2 linked regions of the Rhodospirillum rubrum ATCC 11170 genome follow. Each later gene encodes a partner of the first gene's protein in a complex. Links are inferred from orthologs where the notes say so. Each region holds a gene or a part of one and is shown on either strand. Other genes may lie near its edges.

Region 1 (7,617 bases):
CTTATTATGGCGATGGCGATTTCGCCCTGATCACCCTGGGCGGCCGGCCGATCGGCAAGCTTTATCTGCAGTGGCGGCTGGCGGGGGGACTCCCTCCCGAAGTCCGCGTCTTCGATTTCCTGCTTTTGCCCGCCTTGCGCGATCAGGGCATCGGCTCGCTGGTGCTGGCCGCCCTGCTGCGCCTCGCCGCCCTTCACAACGCCGCTGTCAGTCTGCATGTCGAACCGATCAACCCGGCGCGGCGCCTTTATGCCCGCTTCGGCTTCCAGCCGATGGGCGTTGAAGGCGCCAGCGGCGCCTTGCTGATGGGGTGGCGCGATGGACCGCTTGACCCCAAACCGCGCCTGGAGCGGTCGACTTAAAAAAAAAGCGGCCGGCTTTGATGCGGCGCGCGAGACCAGGGGGGCCCCGCGCGCCGCTCGAAGGCCCCGACGGGCATTGTCTCTAATTGAAGCTGGCCTGATAGCGGAAGGTGCCATCGGCGTTCTGGCCGATCGGCACCAAAAACACCTCCTGGCGCCCAAGATCGTCATGGTCGAGGGGATGGATGTGTTGATGCAACAGCAGGCCCGGCGTCGTGCCGTTGAAGATCAGCGAGAACGGCTGGCGGGCGCTTCCCGGATATCCGTCCTGGGGGCCGATCTTGACGCTTTCCAGAACAAGATCCTCGCTCGTCTTGGGCCAGCGCACGCGAAACACCTGATTAACCAAGGGTTCGAAATGCCCGGCCGCAAGGTCGGCCAGGGTAAGGGCGTGGGAAGGCGGGTGTGTCATGGCGTCAAAACCTTGAAAAAGGGCGACAGACAAAACCGACGGGCTTGGCAAGATAGGGCAAAAGATCATGCGGGGGGGATGGTCATGGCTTCAAGCCCGTTTCCCGGGCACCCTGAAAAATCGCCCCCTTTTGACTTGCCGCTGACGCCGCGTCGTTATGACCGAGCGCCGTGCGGTCCGCCTGTTCACCATCGCCGCCCTTGGCGTTTTGACAGCGGCGACGGTGAAAAAGCCTTGTCAGCGGCGAATTTCATCCCTATCATTTCGTCAAATAACGAATTGATAGGGATGAGACGTGCTCGAGACCTTTGAAACCGTCGCCAAGGCCGTGGCCGATCCCAACCGGGTGCGGATCCTCAAGCTTCTGGAAAGCGGCGAGCTCTGCGTCTGCCAGATCACGGCGGTGCTTGATCTCGCTGCCGCCACCGTATCCAAGCACCTTTCCCTGCTCAAAGCCGCCGGGCTTTTGCAACAGCGGCGCGAGGGCAAATGGGCCTATTACCGTTTGGCCGACCGCGCGCTCAACCCCTATGCCCCGGCCTTCCTCGGGCTGATCGGCGCGACCTTGGCCGACGACCCGACCTTGACCGAAGACGCCCGCATCCTGAGCAAGGTCAACGCCCTGCCCCTTCAGGTTCTGTGCGACCAGGGCCGCGCCGCACTTGATCTGACCCGACCGACGTCCCCCGCCCCCTCTTGTTGTGGAACCCCCATGATGACCGAGACGTCCTTCAACGTTCTTTTCCTGTGCACGGGCAATTCGGCGCGCAGCATCCTGGCCGAAAGCATCCTTAATCGGGAAGGCGCCGGCAAATTCCGCGCCTATAGCGCCGGCAGCCACCCCAAGGGGCAAATCGACCCGACCGTGCTGGCGCTGCTGAAAAAAACCAACCACCCTACCGAAACCCTGCGTTCGAAATCCTGGGATGAATTCGCCGCTCCCGGCGCCCCGACCCTGGATTTCGTTTTCACGGTTTGTGACAACGCCGCCGGCGAGGTGTGCCCGATCTGGCCGGGACAGCCGATGACCGCCCATTGGGGCGTGCCCGATCCCGCCGGCTTTGTGGGGAGCGAGGCGGAAAAGGCGGCGTTCTGCGGCGAGGTGATGCGCTTGCTGCGCACCCGCATCAGCATCTTCGCCGCCCTGCCGATCGCCTCGCTTGATCGCCTGTCCTTGCAGCGCCGCCTCAAGGAAATCGGCAAGGTCGCCCTGGAAAGCCGGGAAACACGCGAGAGCGGCGTGCTCTGATCCCCGCGTCCCCCGGTCCCGGGTGACGCTTTTTTCGATGCGAGCAAATCGCCGGACCCCTTCCGCCCGTCGCCCCCGACGCGGCGGAGGGGATCTGGCGGGAGAGAGATGATGTCCGTTCACAGCGATCCCCCCGCCGCCAAGGTCTCTGGCAAGCCGATGGGGTTTTTCGAGCGTACCCTGACCCTGTGGGTCGGGCTGTGCATCGTGGTCGGGGTGACCTTGGGCCATGTCGCGCCCGGCCCCTTTCAGGCCATCGCCGGGCTGGAAATCGCCCAGGTCAATCTGCCCGTCGCCCTGCTGATCTGGCTGATGATCATTCCGATGCTGCTGAAGATCGACTTCGCCGCGCTGGGCACCGTCGGGCGGCACTGGAAGGGCATGGGCGTGACCCTGTTCATCAACTGGGGGGTCAAGCCGTTTTCCATGGCCCTGCTCGGCTGGTTGTTCATCAGCACGCTGTTTCGGCCCTGGCTGCCCGCCGATCAGATCGACAGCTATATCGCCGGGTTGATCCTGCTGGCCGCCGCGCCCTGCACGGCGATGGTCTTCGTCTGGTCCAACCTGACCGGCGGCGAACCCAATTTCACCCTGTCGCAGGTGGCGCTGAACGACCTGATCATGGTCTTCGCCTTCGCCCCCATCGTCGGGTTGCTGCTTGGCCTGTCGTCGATCACCATTCCCTGGGACACCCTGCTGATCTCGGTCGCGCTGTATATCGTGGTGCCGGTGATCATCGCCCAGATCTGGCGGCGCGCCCTGGTTGCGCGCGGTCCCCAGGCCGTGGAGCGCGTGCTCAAAACCCTGCATCCGCTGTCTTTGGGCGCTCTTCTCGCCACGCTGGTGCTGCTGTTTGGCTTCCAGGGCGAACAGATCCTCGCCCAACCACTGATCATCGCGCTGCTGGCGGTGCCGATCACCATCCAGGTCTATTTCAACAGCGGCCTTGCCTATCTGCTGTCGAAGAAGCTGGGCGTCGCCCATTGCGTGGCCGGACCGGCGGCGCTGATCGGCGCCAGCAACTTCTTCGAACTGGCCGTCGCCGCCGCGATCAGCCTGTTCGGCTTCCAGTCCGGGGCGGCGCTGGCCACCGTGGTCGGCGTGCTGATCGAAGTGCCGGTGATGCTGTCGGTGGTGAAAATCGTCAATGCCTCCAAGGGCTGGTACGAAGGAAAGCCCGCATGACCGGGATCACCGCCCTGGGAAACCGCTGCGGCTTCCAGCCGATCGCCCCCGCCGTTATCCGCTCCAGCGCCCAGATGAACGGGCTCTGCCCGTCCTCGGCGGTGCTGATGAGTCGCCCCGTAGGGGCGCGGATCACACCGCCCGTAGGGGCGCCGATCACATCCCCCACAAAGGAGAAAATCATGAAACTCGATGTCTATGATCCCGCCCTGTGCTGTTCCAGCGGTGTTTGCGGCCCCGATGTCGACCCCGCCCTGGTCGCTTTCGCCGCCGATTTGCTGTGGGTCGCCGAACAGGGCGTCAGCGTCACCCGTTATAACCTTGGTCAGCAGCCCCAGGCCTTCGCCGCCAATCCGGCGATCGTCAAGGAACTGGAGGCCGGGATCGACCGCCTGCCGATCCTTGTCCTTGATGGCCAGATCCTCTCGACGGGGATTTATCCGACGCGCGGCCAATTGGCCGCCAAGCTGGCGCTGTCGCCAAGCCCGGCGCCGGCCGCCGCCGGGTCGTGCTGCTCGCCCCGATCGGGCTGCTGCTAAGGAGGCCGTGATGGCCCTTCCCGAAACCCCCACACGCTTTATCTTTTTCACCGGCAAGGGCGGCGTTGGCAAAACCTCGCTGTCGTGCGCCAGCGGTCTGGCTTTGGCCGAAGCCGGCAAAACGGTGCTGATCGTCAGCACCGATCCGGCCTCCAATCTGGACGAGGTCCTGGGCACGCCCTTGGGCGACCAACCAACGGCGATCGCCGGCGCGCCCGGCCTTTACGGGCTGAACATCGACCCGGAAGCGGCGGCCTTCGCCTATCGGGAACGCATGGTCGCCCCTTATCGGGGACTCTTGCCCGCCGCCGCCATCGCCAGCATGGAAGAACAGTTCTCCGGCGCCTGCACCGTCGAGATCGCCGCCTTCGACGCCTTCGCCAAGCTGCTGGGCGATGACGCGGCCACCGCCGCATTCGATCACGTGATCTTCGATACCGCCCCCACCGGCCATACCCTGCGCCTGCTCACCCTGCCTTCGGCCTGGGGGGATTTCATCGCCTCGGCGACCGGCGGGGCCTCCTGCCTTGGCCCTCTGGCCGGGCTGGAGACGCAAAAGGCCTTGTATGGCGCGACGGTCGCCCATCTCGCCGATCCGAAAATGACCACGGTGGTTCTGGTCAGCCGGGCCGAAGGCGCCGCCCTGCGCGAAGCCGAACGCACCCGGGGCGAATTGGCCGATCTGGGCGTGACCAACCAACGGCTGGCGCTGAACGGGGTGTTCACCGCGCCCCGGGGCGAAGACGCCATCGCCGATGCCATGACCTTGCGGGGGCTCGAGGCCCTGGCGGATATGCCCGCCGCCCTGGCCGCCCTGCCGCGCAGCCAGACCCCCTTCCTGCCGCTGGGCACCGTCGGCCTCACCGCCCTGCGCCAGATCGCCGCAGACACGGCGGCGGAGGCCACGCCCGCCGGCCCCGCCCCCGCCGCCGCTTTCCCGTCCCTGCCGGGCGGCCTGGAAGACCTGATCGACGAGATCGCCGCCGCCGGCCATGGGGTGGTGATGACCATGGGCAAGGGTGGCGTGGGCAAGACCACCATCGCCGCCGCCCTGGCCATCGCCCTGGCCCGCCGGGGCCACCGGGTCACGCTGTCGACCACCGACCCCGCCGCCCATGTCGCCCAGGCCGTTGACGGCACGGTACCGGGGCTGACAATCGCCCGCATCGATCCCAAGGTGGAAATCGCAGGCTACCGCGCCGAGGTGCTTGAAAAGGCGGGGAAAAACCTTGATGCCGCCGGCCGCGCCATGCTCGAGGAGGACCTGCGCTCGCCCTGTACCGAGGAAATCGCCGTTTTCCAGGCCTTCGCCCGCACGGTCGATGGCGGCAAGGACCACTTCGTGGTTCTGGATACGGCGCCGACCGGCCATACCATCTTGCTGCTCGACGCCGCCGAAGCCTATCACCGCGAGGTTCTGCGCACCCGGGCCGATATGCCCGAAGCGGTGCGCGCCCTGCTGCCGCGCCTGCGTGACCCGGGGTTCACCAAGGCGATCATCGTCACCCTGGCCGAGGCCACCCCGGTTCACGAGGCAGAACGCTTACAACGCGATCTGGCGCGCGCCGGCATCACGCCTTTCGCCTGGGTGATCACCCAAAGCCTGCTCGCCAGCGGCACCACGGATCGGCTGCTGCGCCAGCGCGGCGCCTATGAGGCGCCGTTCATCGCCCGGGTGGCGACCGAGCTGGCCAAACGCACCGCCCTCATCCCCTGGGCCGCCTGAGCGCCCCAAACTTCACGCCGGCGGCTTTAAGCGGGCCGCAGGCGGAAGGCGGTCACGGCACCGCCCCCGAAAGCGCCTTGTCGGCGCTTCGCGGGGGCGGTGTTTTCATCGATCATCGATCACGCGGCACAGCGCGATCAGGCCGCCTTCAGGGCCGCCGAATTGGCGACTTTATCGGCCAGCTTGGTCAGATCGGCGTCGGTCTTGATCTCTTCTTGAAGCGTCTGGTCAAGAAGCTTGGCGATCTCGGGCATGCCGAGCACCTCGGCCCAGCGCTTGAGCGTGCCATAGCGGGCGATCTCGTAATGCTCGACCGCCTGGGCCGAGGCGATCAGACCGGCATCGACCGCCGGCTCGCCCTTGAACGCGTCAAGGATTTCCTCGCCCTCGCTCAGGATGCCTTCGATCGCGTCGCAGGTTTTGCCCTGGGCGCGCTTGCCGAACAATTCGAAGGCCATTTGAAGGCGTTCGATCTGCCCTTCGGTTTCCTGATGGTGTTTTTCGAAGGCGGCCCGCAGTTCCGCCGAATCGGCGCCCCGCGCCATCTTCGGCAACGCCTTCAGGATCTTCCTCTCGGCATAATAAATATCCTTGAGGGTGTCATAGAAAAGCTTATCCAGGGTCTTCTCAGCCATGGGAGGCGTCCTTCTCATCTTGCAAAGACTGTTAAAGGCCTTGCCGGCTTGGCCGACAGCCCCTCTAACGAGTCGACGCCCGCTTCGTTCCGAGGTTCTTTCGCAGGGGGAATTTTCCTCTCGCGACCGTCATTGGGCGGTGCGCAGGCGGTCGAACGCCGCCCAGACGCCGTCCGGACCGTCCCAGGCGCCTTGGGTTGCCGCCTTGGAATATTCGGTGGATCGCTGTTCGAAGAAATTGGCGTGTTCGACGCCGTTGAGGATTTCCACCAGCCAGGGCAAGGGGTGGGGCCTGAGTTGTTCGTAACCCGCCTCGGTTTCGCGGAAATGACCATAAAGGATGGGCAGTTTCAACTGGGTCAGCCGCCAGTCGGCGACGTAGCGGACGTAGGATTTGATGTCCTCGGCGCGCATGCCCTCGATCGCGCCCAGCTCGAAGGCGAGATCGACGAACTTCTCTTCCAGTCCGACCATGGTTGTCGCCACGTCCAGGATGTCGTCGCGCACCGGCTTGGTCAGCGCGCCGGTTTCGCGGTTCCATTCGTGGAACAGACGGATGATACCCTGGCAATGCAGGGATTCGTCACGCACCGACCAGGTGACGATCTGGCCCATGCCCTTCATCTTGTTGTGACGGGGGAAGTTCAGCAGCATGGCGAAGCTGGCGAACAGCGCCATGCCTTCGGTGAAGGCGCCGAACATGGCCAGCGTGCGCGACACGTCGGCCATGGTGCCGACGCCGAAGGTGTGCATGTAATCGGCCTTGTCACGCATGGCGGCATAGTCGCGGAAGGCCGAAAACTCGGTCCGCGGCATGCCGAGCGTGGTTAGCAGCAGGGCATAGGCGTCGATATGGATGGTCTCCATGTTGGTGAAGGCGGCCATCATCATCTGGATTTCCAGCGGCTGGAAGATGGGCATATAGCGCTTGAGGTAATTGTCGCTGACCTCCACGTCCGACTGGGTGAAAAAGCGAAAGATCTGGGTCAGCAGGTTGCGCTCCTGGTCGGAAACGCGATCGGAGGCCCAGTCCTTGAGGTCCTCGCCCAGCGGCACCTCCTCGCCCATCCAGTGGACCTGTTGTTGCTTCTTCCAGAACTCATAGGCCCAGGGATAGCGTTCGACGTTGTAGGCGCCCGAGCCTTGCAGCAGGCCGATGCGACCGCTGTTGACCAGATCGAGGGGATTGAGCTGCGCGATGGTCATGGCCGGTCTCTCTATTGGCAGGCTAGGCATTCATCGTAATCGGCGCGCGGGGCCGATGACGTTTCCCCGCTCGGCTTTTCCCTGCCGACGAAGGCGGCGCGCTGCACCGATTTGGACCGGCAGTAATAGAGGCTTTTCAGGCCGCGCCGCCATGCCGTCCAGTGCAACATGTGCAGGTCCCATTTGTCGGCGTCGGCGGGCAGATACAGGTTGATGGACTGGCTTTGGCAGATGAAGGGGGCGCGGTCGGCGGCCAGATCGATGATCCAACGCTGGTCGATCTCGAAGGCGGTGCGGAACACC
Region 2 (7,596 bases), 2.2 Mb from region 1 along the record:
AGGGATGGCCTGATCGGCGAGGATCGCCAGCGCCCTCTCCACCGCCCCTTCCGGGCCGGCATCGCACAGCGCCACCAGCAGCAGGGCGTCGCGGTTATCCATCACCACGCCATCGCCCAGCACCTTGCTGGCCAGGGCGACGGTCGGTCCGCCTAGGCCCAGGGTCAGGGCCAGGGCGCGGTTGAGCGGATGGGGCAGGCGCAGGGGCCAGACCGGCGGCGCGGCCGGCGCCACATCGGCCGCCCGGGCATAGGGGCGGGCCAGCCCGCCGGCGGTCAGCAGGCGCAGGCCGTCGCGGATCAGCCCGGGCGGCACGCCTTCCAGGGCGGCGCTGGCGCAGAGCTCGCCAACCGGTCGCGGGCCAAGATCCAGGGCGGCAAGCAAGCTTTCAAACAGCGCCCCGCGAAACGACAGGGAAACCGCGCCGAAGCTCACTTCGGGGTTAGCTTGTCCCGGAGCGGCGGCCGGACCAAGGATGCGGCCGTCGTCGAAGGCTGTCAGGGCCGCGCCGTCGCTCGGCGCCGCACCCTTGATGTAAAGGTCGCGGCGGTGATCCTCGTTGCGGATGAAATCGCGGGTGGCCTCGACCTCGGCCCGGCTGGTGGCGGCGCGCAGCCTGGGTCGCAAGGCGGCCGGAACCGCCAGATCGATCAGATTGAGGAAGGCTTCGGCCCGCCCGGCGAAGGTCAGCCCCTGGGCGGCCATCTCGGCGTTGACCTGGGCGAAGTGCAAGGGCCGCAGGGTGCCGCCGAAGAACCGCCCGGCCAGGGCCTGGGGGCCGCGTTCGATCAGAGCGTCGAGGCGGGGGCCAAGGGCGGGATTGTCGCGGAAGAAATCGATGCCAGCGGCGCGCATCGCGCCCAGCCAGTCGATCGCCGCCCGCGCCCGCGCCACGGGATTGGCCGCTTGCCCGGCGGTGACGCTGAAAAGCAGGTCGCGCAAGGGCACCAGGGCGGCGGCGCCGGGCAGGGCGTCATAGGTGGCCAGCACGATGCCCCCGGGCTTGAGCAAGGTGCCCAGACGCGACAACAAGGCCTGACGCTCCTGGCCATCAAGCCAGCACAGAACATTGCCCAGAACCGCGAAATCCAGCGGCGGCAGGTCGAGGTCGTGGGGCTTGGTGTAATCGGCTTGCAGAAACGTCAGATTATCGAGGAAGGCGGCCTTGGCCAGCGCGCGCCCGGCGGCCAGGGCTTGGCCATCGGCATCGATGGCGAAGAAGCGGCCCTGCGGGTTGGCGGCGGCTAGGATGCTGGCGGTGATGCCCAAGCCGCAGCCGAAATCGGCCCAGGTGAACCCGTCGTCCAGGGGGCGCGGGGCGAAGCCGCAGAAGACCGCCGCGCCATTGAGGGCCGCCGGTCCGCGATCGGGCTGGAAATCGGCCAGGGCGGCGGCGGCCGGCGACAGCGGCGCGATCTCGTGCATGACAGCCTCTCCGCTTCGTCTTTCCGCAGTCGCGATCAAGGCTCCCCAAGAAGGGAAGGCTTCTCCGACGTCATTCGATCCCGTGGACGGGAGCCCGTCAAGGCGGGCTTTGCCCAAACGAAAACGGCCCTTCGCAAAGGGCCGTTCGTCAGGCGGGGAGGACGCCAAACCTCAGACCGAGGCTTCGACCCACTCAAACAGCTTGGTCTTGGGCAGGGCGCCGATCTTGGTCGCGGCGACTTGACCGTCCTTGAAGATCATCAGCGTCGGAATGCCGCGCACGCCGTATTTCGACGGGGTTTGCGGGTTTTCATCGATGTTGATCTTGGCCACGGTCACTTTGTCGCCAAGCGCGGTGGCCAGCTCTTCGAGAGCCGGGGCGATCTGGCGGCAGGGGCCGCACCATTCCGCCCAGAAGTCCACCAGCACGGGACCATCGGCCTTCAGGACATCCTCTTCGAAAGAGGCGTCGGAAACCTGCTTCATGATCACTATCCTTTGATATCGCGGCGAGGAGACCAAGGGGAAAGGGTCGCCCGGCCGGTTCTCCGAGCCAAATGTAGGGGCGCCTGAGCGGCCCCGTCAAGACGACGGCGTTAACCATTTTGGCGAAAACCCGGATGCTGCGCCGCACCCATCCCGCTTTCGGCCAGCCTTACCAACCCAGTTTCCGGGCTTCCTCGGCCAAACGCTCGGCGGGAATCTCCATGGCGAAGGGGCCATCGGTCCACAACAGCACACAACGCGCCACGCGGCTTGGGAAGACCTGGGCGAGCAGGGCGCGGTAGGCCGCCATCTGGCGGATATAGGCGATGTCGACCAGATCCACCGCGCGCGGCGGCGGGCGGTTGGTCTTGTAATCGACGATCAGAACCTCGTCGTCGGTCACCGCCAGCCGGTCGACCTGACCGCTGACCACGTGATTTCCCACCAGCCCGACCAGCGGCACCTCGGCCCGCGAGCCCGGGGCGAAGACGGCGCGAAAGGCCGGGTCATCGAGCACCGCCAGAACCTCGGCGCTCAAAGCCCCGATTTCCTCGGCCTCCAGGGCCCAGGCCGGGCGCGACAGCCAACGCCGCGCCGCCGGGCCGCGGTCCTCGTCGGGCAGTTCGGGCAGAAGCTGCAGCAGCTTGTGGATCAGCCGGCCGCGCAGGAATCGCCTGGGATCGCCCCGGCCATCCAGGGGCGAGCGCGCCGCGCCCTCGTCGCCGACATGGGAGGGGGCGAGGGGGCGGCTGGGAGTCGGTTCGAGCGGCGGCGGCAGGGCGGCCCAGGCGGCCGGGGCTTCGCCCTCCTCGTCGGCGGGGGCCGCGGAGTCGGAGGGGGACGGCGATCCTTCCTGGGGGCAGGTCAGGCGCAGAACCTCGGTGTCCTTAAGGGCGCCGGTCGCGTCCAGCAAGGGCACCTCGACCGTCTGGGCCGAGGCGGCGAGGGCATCGTGGATCAGGGCGTACCAGCAATCCTCGGCCGGGCGCTTCAGGGTCTCCCAGCCGCAGATGTAAAGCCGGTCGGCCGCCCGGGTCATCGCCACATAGAGCAGCCGGCGGTATTCGCGGTCGCGCTCGACCTTGAGGGCGTCGATCATCGCCTCGATGGCGGCGCCGCGATCGGCCTTGCTTGGGCACCAGAACGGCAGGGCGTCGGCGACGCCCTTGTCGGCGGTCCACAGCAACAGATCATTGCCCGTGGGTTTGGCCAGGGTGTCGGGCAGGAAGACCACCGGCGCCTGCAGACCCTTGGAGCCGTGAACGGTCATGATCCGCACCGCGTCAAGGGCGCCCTGGTCAAGGTCGCGCTTGATCTCGACGGTGCCCTTTTCCAGCCACGACAAAAAACCCTGCAGGGCGGGCGGACCGACGCGTTCATGGGCGAGGGTCAGGGCGAGGAATTCGTCGATCGGGTCCTCGGCCTCCGGGCCAAGGCGGCCGAGCAGCAGCCGCCGACCGTTGAGCGGACCATCCAGGACATGGGCGTAGAATTCATGGGGGGCGAGACGGCCGGCGCGGTCGCGCAGCGGCTCGATGATTTCCATCGCCTTGCCATAGGCGTTCTCGGCCCCGGCATGGGGGCGCAGGCGGTCCCAGAGGCGTTCGTCGCGGCCACGGTCGCGGGCGAGGGTGAACAGCGCGTCTTCGTCCAGGCCGATCAGCGGCCCCTTGAGCACGCTGGCCAGGGTCAGATCGTCCTCGGGCAGCAGCAGCGCCTTGCCAAGGGCGATCAGATCCATGACCGCGAGCTGATCGGTCAGGGTCATGCGATCGACGCCGGCCACCTCGACCTTGGCGCTTTTAAGGGCGCTGACCAACTCCTCTTCAAAGCCGCCGCGCCGGCGCACCAGCACCAGGATATCACCGGGACGAATCGGCCGGCCCTGGCTTTCCAGCAGTTCGCCGCCGCTCGTCATCGTTTTGATGCGCTGGGCGACGCGCTTGGCCAGCCGGGCGCGGGCGGATTCAAGGCCGATGCGTTCGACCGGCGGCTTCCAGGGATCGCCGACGACCCGGGGGGCCGGTTCCATCGCCGGCCAAAGCTCGACCAGTCCGCCGGCGTCCTTGCGGAAGGCGTGGTGGGTGATGTCCTCGGCCACACCGCTGTCGGCGTCGTCCTGGGCCACGCCGTCGCGGGCCGGTTGGCGGGCGAACACGGCGTTGACGGCCTCGAGCACGGCGCGGGTCGAGCGGAAGGAGATATTAAGCGGCACCTCGGCGAAGTGGCCGCCGATGTCGCTCACCGCGTCGTGAAAATGCCGGCGCATATCCTCGAAGGCCTTGGGATCGGCGCCTTGGAAGCCATAGATCGACTGCTTGCGGTCGCCGACGGCGAAAACCGTGCGCGGGCGCGTGCCATCCCAGCGGGCGCTGTCGGTGAAGAACTCGCCGGCCAGGGCGCTGGCGATCGCCCATTGGTCGGGGCTGGTGTCCTGGGCCTCGTCGACCAGCAGATGGTCAAGGCCGCCGTCGAGCTTGAACAGCACCCAGGCCGCCGCGCCATCGCCGGCCAGCAGGCGGCGGGCCGCCAGGATCAGATCCTCGTAATCCATCCGCCCCAGGGCCCGCTTGCGCCGCTGGTAATCCTTCAGCATCGCCCCGACCAAAGTTAGCAAGGCCTCGCTGGCCTGGGCGGTGGTGGCGGCGCGCAGGCGCTCGCGCAGGGTCCAGATGCGCTGTTGCTCGGCCTCCAGACTCTCAAGGGTCCCGGGATGGGCCTTTTCCACCGGCTTGGTGCACAGTGTCTTGACCGGTTTTTCGTCGGTTTTGGTCAAAAAGGCGCCGATATAGGTCCAAAACAGCCCTTCTCGGATCGCCGGATCGGTTTCGCTGACAAAAGCGGCGATGCGCAGGCCGCGTTCCTGATCGGTCTTGCCGCCCGCGATCAGGGCGGCGGCGGCGGCGCGTAACGACGGCCCATCGAAAGCGCCCTCGGCGCAGCCGTCGGCCAGAACGGTTTCGGGGGTATCGTCGGCCGCCAGCCCCAGGCTATCGCGAATCGCCTTGCCCAAGGCTTCGGCGCCGCCAAAATGGTCGAGCGCGGCCAGCAGCCGGCCGCGCTGCCCGCCCAGGGCCGCCATCACCTCGTCGAAGCGGCTTTCCGACAGATGGCCGGTGACCACCGCCAGGGCGGCGGCCAGGGCCGGATCGCCGCCCTCGCCGTCCTCGGCTTGGCGCGCCGCCCGCAGCACGGCGTCGCGGGCGCTTTGGTGCAGGGCCTGGGCCTCGCGGTCGTCGAGCACCTCGAAATGCGGCGCCACCCCGGCTTCCAGCGGGAAACGGCGCAGCAGGGTTTGGCAAAAGCCATGGATGGTCTGGATGCGCAAGCCGCCCGGGCAATCCAGCACCTGGGCGAACAGCCGCCGCGCCCGGCCGCTTAGGGCTTCGATGGCCTCTTCGCCCTCGGGCAGGCTCCCCAGCAGACTGGCAAGGCGGCCGCGCAAGGCCTCTTCGGGCAGGGTGGCCCAGCCGGCGAGCACGGCCGACACCCGGTTGGCCATTTCCGCCGCCGCCGCCTTGGTGAAGGTCAGGCACAGCAGGCGCTGCGGCGGGGTACCGGCCAGCAGCAGGCGCAGCACGCGATCGGTCAGCACCTTGGTCTTGCCCGTGCCCGCGCTCGCCGCCACCCAGGCCGAAGCCAGGGGATCGGCGGCGCGGCGCTGTGGCTTGGCCGGATCGAGGGGATCGGCCTCGGCGAGGAGGGGGGCGGGCTCCGACGGCGGGCGGGTCATTCGGCGTCGCCTTTCTCGGCCCATTCCTTGACCCGGGCCAGATGCTGATAGGGATTGAAGCGCGGGGCGTGGTCGGGATGGGGGCGGGCGAAATAGGGGGTGTCGGGATTATCAAAGGCGGTGATCAGATCGCTCAAGCCCTTATGGGCCGCTTCGGCCACCCCCTCGGGATCATCGGCGGCCTGGCGTATCTCGCCGCCCAGGCGATCGCCGCGCAGCTTCCAGAAGCCAAGATCGCTGACCGGCTTGCCGGCAATGCCAGGAAAGCAGCCTCGCGAGGCGAGAAGCGCTTCCAGGGGCAACTGCGGCGACAACCCCGACTCGACTTCCTTTTTCGAGGGCAGCATGCCGGTTTTATAGTCGATCACCGCCAGGGTGCCATCGCGGCGCAGATCGATGCGATCGGCCTTGGCGGTCAGGATGAAGGGGCCGGCCGGACCGGTCAGGGTCATTTCGGCGCGGCGTTCGGCGAAGACCTCAAGGATCTCGGGGCGGCGTTCGATCTCACGCTCGGCGATCCAATGCGCGATGCGCAGGAAGCGCGGCCACCAGAAGGCGCGCACGCCCGGCCGCGTCATATGCGGGGCGAAACGCAGGGTTCCCAGGCGAATGATCTCGGCCTCGGGGTCGCCGGGCAGGTCCTTGGGATAAAGGCCGACGAAATCCTCAAGGGCGCCGTGGACCAGGGTGCCGTAATCGGACACCCCGGGGTCGGCCTCCAGGGGATCAAGCTCGCTCAGCCCCAGGATGAACTGGGCATAGAGGGCGTAAGGGTCGCGCATCCAGGTTTCGATGCGGGTGACCGACAGCCGGCGCGGCCGGTCGGCCAGCGGCGGGCGCGGCTCGGGGGCGGGGCAGGGTTTGCGTTCACCCTGGGGCTGTTCCAGGCTGCGGGCCAGGGCGAGCAGGCGGTCGCCGCGCTGGCGGGCCTTCGCCCACTCCTTGTCCAATCCGGTGGCGCCGATCACCGCGTCAAGGCGGGTCAGCCAGCGCGAAGGCACGGTCGGCGTGCCCTCGACGCGCAGGGCCCGGGTGATCGCCACCTCGGGGGCGCAGAGCGCCTGGGAAACGTCGTGGGCGGCTAAGCCGATGCGGCGCTCGGGCTGGGGCAGGCCGATCTGATCGAGCATCGGCCGGCTCATCCACGGGCCGGTATCGACGGCGGCCGGCCAACCGCCCTCGTTCAGCCCGCCCAGGATCAGCAGATCGGCGCGCTGCAAGCGGGCTTCCAGCGGTCCCCACAGGAACAGCCGCGAATGAAGATCGCGCTTGGGCCGCACCGCCCGCCCGTCCATCAGGGCATCAAGCAGGGCCGGGTAGTGGCGGGGCGCGATGGCGCCCAGCGAGGGGGCGGCTTCGGTCAGATCGGCGCCAAGCAGGGCGGCGGCCTCGCCATCGTCACCAGCCCACAGCCGGGTGGCGCCGGGCTTTTCCACGCCACCCTCGCGGGCCTCGGCCAGCCCTTCGCAAAAGCGCATATGGGCATCGATGAGCGCGGCGACGTCGACCGGCTCGTCGCTGTCCATCAGGGTGCAGAACGGCCCGGCCAAAGCTTCAAGCCGCTCCAGCCAACCGCCAAGGTGGCGCTCCATGTCCGGATCATCGGCGGCCTTGATCGCCTGAGCGAGCCCAGCCACCCCGGGGTCGGGACGCGGGCCGCGCAGGACCTCGCGGTCGAGCAGGCGCAGGCGGGCGCGAAAGACCACCGGATCCTCGCCGCCAGCCGCCAAGGGATGCTGAAGCAGCGACAACAGGGCGACCGGCCCCAGGCCATCGGCCACCGCCTGGGCGGCCAGCCGCAGGAAGGCGCCGACGGGGGTTTGCGACAGCGGCCGGCCGGCGCTGTCATCGACGCGCAATCCCCAGCGGCCAAGGGCGGCGGCGACCCGGCGGGCCAGGGCGCGATCGGGGGTGATCAGGGCGGCGGTGCGCCCAGGGGTTTCCAAGGCGCC

What was found.
Region 2: the proteins of RRU_RS20000 (region 1) and trxA are in contact, whole or in part, in an NMR structure (PDB 2IPA), measured with the Bacillus subtilis proteins. The link is inferred for Rhodospirillum rubrum ATCC 11170 from one-to-one orthologs.

The regions. Positions count from the first base shown.
Region 1 is NC_007643.1:1,709,474-1,717,090, reverse strand. Bases 264-3,254 are described here. They hold RRU_RS20000 (arsenate reductase ArsC), read left to right. Parts: upstream 264-1,486; coding sequence 1,487-2,023; downstream 2,024-3,254. Other genes in these bases: arsD (arsenite efflux transporter metallochaperone ArsD), read left to right, coding at 3,205-3,254; arsB (ACR3 family arsenite efflux transporter), read left to right, coding at 2,135-3,208; RRU_RS07540 (DUF6916 family protein), read right to left, coding at 445-774; RRU_RS07545 (GNAT family N-acetyltransferase), read left to right, coding at 264-362. In the rest of the region: more of RRU_RS07545, read left to right, coding at 1-263; more of arsD, read left to right, coding at 3,255-3,747; arsA (arsenical pump-driving ATPase), read left to right, coding at 3,758-5,473; RRU_RS07515 (ferritin-like domain-containing protein), read right to left, coding at 5,611-6,108; RRU_RS07510 (ribonucleotide-diphosphate reductase subunit beta), read right to left, coding at 6,238-7,314; RRU_RS07505 (ribonucleoside-diphosphate reductase subunit alpha), read right to left, coding at 7,326-7,617. UniProt on the Bacillus subtilis protein: Catalyzes the reduction of arsenate [As(V)] to arsenite [As(III)]. In vitro, can dephosphorylate para-nitrophenyl phosphate (pNPP).
Region 2 is NC_007643.1:3,950,192-3,957,787, forward strand. What follows is about bases 255-3,224. They hold trxA (thioredoxin TrxA), read right to left. Parts: upstream 1,912-3,224; coding sequence 1,597-1,911; downstream 255-1,596. Other genes in these bases: RRU_RS17735 (methyltransferase), read right to left, coding at 255-1,425; addA (double-strand break repair helicase AddA), read right to left, coding at 2,081-3,224. In the rest of the region: more of RRU_RS17735, read right to left, coding at 1-254; more of addA, read right to left, coding at 3,225-5,644; double-strand break repair protein AddB, read right to left, coding at 5,641-7,596. UniProt on the Bacillus subtilis protein: Participates in various redox reactions through the reversible oxidation of its active center dithiol to a disulfide and catalyzes dithiol-disulfide exchange reactions.